2 regions of the Anaerobacillus sp. ABA4_114 genome follow, and region 1 is predicted to be linked to the other one. Evidence: riboswitches for the same ligand, from Rfam matches in the RefSeq annotation. Region 1 holds a riboswitch; the other holds the start of a gene.

Evidence for each region. Region 1 has a riboswitch for S-adenosylmethionine ahead of metK (methionine adenosyltransferase). Riboswitches for the same ligand answer to the same signal wherever they lie in the genome.
Region 2: it holds a riboswitch for S-adenosylmethionine, as region 1 does, so the genes downstream of both, ACXAEY_RS08135 (Na+/H+ antiporter NhaC family protein) here and metK (methionine adenosyltransferase) in region 1, are expected to answer to the same signal.

The regions. Positions count from the first base shown of each region.
Region 1 covers NZ_JBSWUM010000001.1:1,101,942-1,105,382, forward strand. The annotation lists gene pckA (phosphoenolpyruvate carboxykinase (ATP)) at 1-621, opposite strand, end outside; SAM riboswitch class I at 838-948, shown strand; gene metK (methionine adenosyltransferase) at 1,146-2,342, shown strand; gene ACXAEY_RS05405 (MSMEG_1061 family FMN-dependent PPOX-type flavoprotein) at 2,512-3,132, shown strand; gene ACXAEY_RS05410 (nucleotide sugar dehydrogenase) at 3,124-3,441, opposite strand, start outside.
Region 2 covers NZ_JBSWUM010000001.1:1,626,390-1,629,830, forward strand. The annotation lists gene ACXAEY_RS08120 (Y-family DNA polymerase) at 1-533, shown strand, start outside; gene ACXAEY_RS08125 (YolD-like family protein) at 549-881, shown strand; gene ACXAEY_RS08130 (alpha/beta fold hydrolase) at 971-1,810, shown strand; SAM riboswitch class I at 1,892-1,996, shown strand; gene ACXAEY_RS08135 (Na+/H+ antiporter NhaC family protein) at 2,065-3,369, shown strand; gene ACXAEY_RS08140 (hypothetical protein) at 3,410-3,441, opposite strand, start outside.

The DNA.
Region 1 (3,441 bases):
TAAGTAGTTCATGACAGTGAAGATCGATTTCTTAATCTCACCTGCATACTCAGTGCCACCGATTAAGACGGTACGTTTTTCAAATGAAATAATAATGAACGTTTCTGAATTCGTGCCGTCTTTGTCTGGGTTAGCTTGAAAACCAGGGGCAGAAATGACAGTGAACTCTGCTTCATGTCCTTTTAATTCAGATTCATTTGGGCGGATGAAAAGCTGATGTGCGAACAAGTTGTGCCATGCATATTCATTGATAACCTGGATGGGTAGTCTTGCTGATTGGTCTGCTCCAGCGAACCCTTTGAAAACATAAAGATCTTTTTTCTCTCCCAGGTAATCCAGAACCTTAGTGTAAAGGCTTTCAAAATGTTCTGAAGAGATAGACTGGTTTGTTTTCCAGTTGATTTTGTCTTTTGTTGATTCTTCACGGACAATGAACTTGTCCTCTGGAGAACGTCCAGTGTATTTGCCTGTTTCAACACGAAGAGCGCCAGTGGATGTTAATGTTCCCTCTTTCATCGATAGTGAACGTTCTACCAGTTCAGAAACTGATAAATTAACATGCGGATTATTCTTATTTAAAATGGCATCCAAAAGTGGTGAAGAGAAGGAAGCTGTTTTCATACGTTAAACCCATCCTTTATAATAAAATTTCATCAAGATCTTTTCTGAACTTGTTTAACTCAAAATTAGTATAACACATTCATTTAATTATTCTATACTAATCTATGGATTTTTCCTTGAAAAGTGAAAAAAAGGTGAATGACCTTTCTAATTAGGGCTTGTGTCATTAGATTGACAGAGAAAGCGAACTACGATATTATATTTCGAGAATGGATACTCTTATCCCGAGTAAGCGGAGGGACAGGCCCTATGAAGCTCAGCAACCAACTCCTCATATAGTGGATTAAGGTGCTAACCTGCAAGACTTATTGTCTTGGAAGATAAGAGGCGAAAGGCAAGAGACTTCAGCTCCTTTCCCTTTATGATGAAGGAAAGGGCTTTTTTATTGTCGTTTTTGGAAAAAAGCGTAATATTACCGTTTATTATTGAATTCGATGTCTCGTTTCGACAACACTATTAGGGAAATGAGTACCGTATCCATTACACTATATTAAATAGGAATGAATCCTTAAGGAGGTACTTAAGTGAGTAATCGTCGTTTGTTTACTTCTGAATCAGTAACTGAGGGGCATCCAGATAAAATATCAGACCAAATTTCTGATGCGATTCTGGATGATATTCTTGCGCACGACCCTAATGCGCGCGTTGCATGTGAAACTACAGTCACGACTGGACTAGTGTTGGTTTCCGGAGAGATCACTACATCTCACTATGTAGATATTCCGAAAGTCGTTCGTGAAACGGTCCAATCGATTGGATACACACGTGCTAAATATGGTTTTGACGCAGAAACATGTGCAGTCCTTTCATCGATCGATGAACAGTCAGCTGATATTGCTGCTGGTGTGAACGTGGCTTTAGAAGCACGTGAAGGCCAAATGTCTGACGATGAGATTGAATCGATTGGCGCTGGTGACCAGGGGTTGATGTTTGGGTATGCTTGTAATGAAACTCCTGAACTTATGCCTCTACCGATTTCTTTAGCTCATAAGTTGGCACGTCGTTTAAGCGAAGTAAGAAAAGAGGAAATCCTACCTTATCTTCGTCCGGATGGCAAAACCCAGGTTACAGTAGAATATGATGAAGAAGGTAAGCCGGTACGTATCGATACGATCGTTGTCTCTACACAGCATCATCCAGAAGTTTCGCTTGAGCAAATTCAACGAAATATTAAAGAGCACGTCGTTAAGCCTGTTGTTTCTCCAGAATTGATCGATGAAGATACAAAGTATTTCATTAATCCTACTGGTCGCTTTGTAATCGGTGGACCTCAAGGTGATGCAGGGTTAACAGGGCGTAAGATCATCGTGGATACTTACGGCGGATATGCACGTCATGGTGGTGGCGCATTCTCAGGTAAGGATGCTACAAAGGTTGACCGTTCAGCGGCTTATGCAGCGCGCTACGTAGCTAAAAATATCGTAGCAGCAAAACTTGCTGATCGTTGTGAAGTACAGTTGGCTTATGCGATTGGAGTAGCTCAACCTGTATCGATTTCGATCGACACGTTTGGCACTGGAACCGTATCTGAAGAGAAGCTAGTACAACTGGTGCGAGATAACTTCGACCTACGTCCAGCAGGGATCATCAAGATGTTAGATCTGCGACGCCCAATTTACAAGCAAACGGCTGCTTACGGCCATTTTGGACGTACAGACATCGAATTACCATGGGAGTACACTGATAAAGCAGAAGCTCTTAAAAAGGGTGCTAACCAATAAAATAGTAAGCCTATGAGGCCTAGCAAGCTGTCGAGATATTCTCGACAGCTTTTTTGTGCGGTTTAAGTAGCGTAATGGTTATATAACGTCATATGACAGAACTACCCAACGCGCAAAAGCCATTTAATGGTAAACTTGAAATAGTTGAGATTTAGTTAGGGGGGCTACCATGTCAGACGTTTTTGGACAGAAAGTTGAATCGCTAGAAGAGTTACGATCGATTGGAGGAGAGCCGGGGAAGTTAGCTGCCAACAAGGTGATCAACTTCTTAGATGATAACTGTGAACGATTTATCTCACATTCACCTTTCTTAACAATCGCTACAGCATCTCATTCGGGAAGCGATGTATCCCCGAGGGGAGACCAACCAGGATTTGTGAAAGTGATCGATAAAAAACACCTTCTAATCCCGGAAAGGCCGGGGAACAAACGGATGGACTCCCTACTGAATATTTTGGAGAACCCCAATGTAGGGTTGTTATTTCTTGTTCCAGGCAGGGAGGAAAGCCTTAGAATCAACGGTAAAGCGAGTATCGTTAAAGAGGAAGGCTTACTTAAAGACTGCGAGGCATTTGGGAATATTCCTTCTTTAGGAATAGGAGTCGAAGTGGTCGAATGTTTTATTCATTGTGGAAAAGCATTAAAGCGTTCTCATCTTTTTAAGCAAGACTATTGGCCGAATACAGAAAAGTTACCAAGTGCCGCAAAGATGCTCGCAGACCATGCGAAGCTTGAAAGCAATTCTGTTAGCAAGACCTTGAGGGAAAGTTACTCACAGCGTCTATATTGACTGTTGAACAGAAATGGCTCCTAACCCCTTATAAATGTTTGGTCTTCCGATAGAGCAATATATTAGGTCATGCTCATTGGCGATCTTTCTTGCTTCTTCCAACGTGAATAAGTTATGTCCATCCACGAGTAAAGGCAATCTTTGACGTTTCACCACTTGACCCCAATCAACATTCTGAATAAGGGGTAATTCGGTTAATAATAGCAAAGCATCACAGTTTGTAACAGTATCGTTCATCAACGAACGGTATTGGCTCGAGTGGTGATGTTCCATAGAAGGATCAAAGAATCTAACTTCGGCCCCTTCTTC
Region 2 (3,441 bases), 520 kb from region 1:
TAGACCTTTCCGACATTGGAGCTCCGATTATGCAGGGACAGATTAGCTTTGGTAAAAGTCAGATTCTACTGCGGGATTATCACGAACAAAAAGAAATCAAACACGTTATTTTGGAAATGAGTGAAGAAGTAGCGAGGCGTGCGAGGAGAGCCGGGAAAGCGGGGCGTACGATCAGCCTCGGGATCGGCTATAGTAAAGACGAAGGAGGCGGTGGTTTTCACAGGTCGAAAAGCATCGATAGCCCCACTTCCATCACACTTGAAATCTATAACGTGTGCTTGCAGCTTTTTCAGGAATTTTATAGAGGGCAAACGGTTCGGAAAATTTCAATCGCTCTTTCAAATATTTGTGATGACGAGGAAGTGCAGCTCGACCTTTTCAATATGAAACGGCCGAAGCAACGAGACCTTGGATACGTAATGGATTCGATACGGGAGAAATACGGATCCGATTCTCTGCTTCGCGCTGTTTCCTATACGAAAGCCGGTACAGCATTGCATCGAAGTAAGCTTGTCGGAGGTCACAAAGCATAGAAAGGGGTTGATAAGATGATTCGTGACCGAGGAAATATCAAATGGACATCGATGATGTTACCAGAGCATGTTAAAGAGTTAAGAGAATGGAAAGAAGAAGATCGGAGAAGAGAACAGCCTGAGCTTGATGAGCAGAAGATGGAGGAGATGAACGACACCATTTGCGAAGCGATGGCCTTTCACCAGCCGCTTACATTTCACTACTTCAAGAACGGTACGAAGAATGTGTTGACAGGATATGTTCATTATATCGACCAGCTCAATAAAGAATTGCGAATTGTTGACCTAGATGAGAAGAGGCAGAACATTCCGTTTGCAAGCCTCGTGCATATCGGTGAAGGCGACTAAGATGGTAACACTCTCCACAACTGAAGACGTTTTTCCTCAGCGAAAAGGGGTAAAATACGTACAAACTAGTATACGGAGTGAACTGTCAGATGCTATCTGTAGAGAGTCTCAAACATTATAAGGAAAACATAAAAGGAATCGATATTCACTATGAATATCATGAGAACGAAGTGACGTCCGACCGTCCTGTACTAACATTACTGCATGGGTTTTTATCTTCGACTTTTAGTTATCGACGGTTGATTCCCTTGCTTTCAAAGCATTACACGATTGTAGCCGTGGATCTCCCGCCGTTTGGAAGAAGTGAAAAATCGAGTCGGTTTGTTCATTCTTATCAAAACTTTGCGGAAGTCGTGATCGAACTACTCGAGCGGCTAAGTATTGACGAAACCGTTATGATCGGTCATTCGATGGGAGGGCAAGTGGCATTAAGAGCCGCAAGTATCGATGAAGACCTAGTTAAGAAAAACATTTTGCTCAGTAGTTCAGGCTACCTTGAAAAAGCGAGGCAGAGTTTAGTGTATTCCTCTTATTTGCCCTTTTTCTCAATGTATTTAAAGCGCTGGCTTTCGCGAAAAGGAGCAAAAGGGAATTTGGTGAACTGCGTTTACGATCCGAATTTAATCGATGAAGAGATGGTGGATGGGTATGTTCAGCCTTTCTTTCATGAAGGGATTTTCCGTTCTCTCGTACGAATGATTCGAGATCGTGAAGGGGATTTATCACAAGAAGAATTGAGAAGAATTCATACGCCGAGTTTACTGATATGGGGGGAGCATGATCGAGTTGTACCGCTTCAAATTGGAAAGCGGTTGGCAGAAGATCTGCCGAATTCAGAGCTGATCGTATACGAAAAGACGGGTCATCTTCTTCCGGAAGAGCAGCCTCGTTCGATTTTAAGAGACATTCAGAAATTTATTCAGGCATAAGTCGAAGAGCGACACGATTCGACTTTTTTCTTGACGAAAAAGAATAATGCGTGATAAACTTCATAACACTAAATCGAATAGTTCTTATCAAGAGAAGTGGAGGGAACTGGCCCTGAGAAGCTTCAGCAACCTCTGATATGTCAGAAAGGTGCTGCTTCCAGCAAGAGAGATCTTGAGAGATAAGAGTGAAAGCCCTCTTCTCTTGAAGTGGGCTTTTTTGATTGCTACAAACTTTACGAACAAGGAGAAACATCATGGACAAAGACATAAAAGGGAACGGCTTTGCGCTGCTTCCACTCGGTATATTTATTTTACTTTTTATTGGAACGGCAGTTGTAACAAAAGATTTTTATAGCATGCCTGTTGTGCTTGCTTCACTGATCGCTGCAGGCGTTGCACTTGCGATGAATAGGAAAGAAAGCTTCATGACAAAGGTCGAGGTGTTTTGTAGAGGAGCAGGGAACTCCAATATCATCTTAATGATTCTTGTTTTTTTATTAGCGGGAGCATTCGCTGAAACAGCCAAGAAGATAGGTGCAGTAGATTCGATTGTGAATCTCGGCATCTCAATATTACCAGCAAGCCTTCTCGTTGTTGGTTTATTTTTAATCGGATGCTTTATTTCGATATCGATGGGGACGTCGATGGGAACGATCGTAGCACTGGCTCCGATTGGAATTGGAATTGCAGAGCAATCAGGGATTCCTGTAGCTTTGACATTGTCAGCGGTCATCGGAGGAGCGATGTTTGGAGATAACCTCTCGATGATTTCGGATACGACGATTGCAGCTGTTCGGACGCAAAACACGAAAATGAAAGATAAGTTCAAAGTGAACTTTTTCATCGTTTTACCGGCTGCAATTATTACTGCCATTATATATGGATTCTTAACGGTAGGGGAAAGCGCGACAGTAAGTGGAGGTAAATCATTTGATTTTATCACAGTACTCCCATACCTTGGCGTATTGATCGCAGCGATTGCAGGCGTGAATGTACTGATCGTACTCGTTAGTGGGACATTGTTCGCAGGTGCTGTGGGCTTATTTAACGGGACGTTTGGTTTAAGTGGGCTCGTTTCTACGGTAACGGATGGCATCAAAGGGATGGAAGATCTCGCCATGATCGCATTGATTATTGGTGGGATGATCGAGGTTATCCGATATAATGGAGGCGTTCAGTACGTTCTCGATAAAATTCTTCATCGAGTGAGATCGAGAAGAGGGGCAGAGTTTGGTATCGCTGGGCTCGCTACGGTTTTAGACTTATCAACGGCAAATAACACGATATCAATCATAATGGGTGGACCACTCGCGAAGAACATATCAGAAGAGTATCAAGTTGATGCTCGAAAGTCCGCAAGTATTCTTGATATATTTTCTGGAAGTGTTCAGGGCATGCTGCCATACGGCGCACAGTTGTTAGCAGCGGCTGGACTAGCTTCGATCTCGCCTTTAGCACTCATACCATATTCAATCTATCCAATTCTTACAGCGGTCGCTGGTATTGTGGCAATTACCATCAATTATCCTTCATTTCGAAAAGAAGAAGCAGTAGAATAACGAAACAACCAGGCCTGTCAAAATGACGGCCTGGTTTTGTTTATTCTTCGATCTGCTTTTGTAGGTTTACAA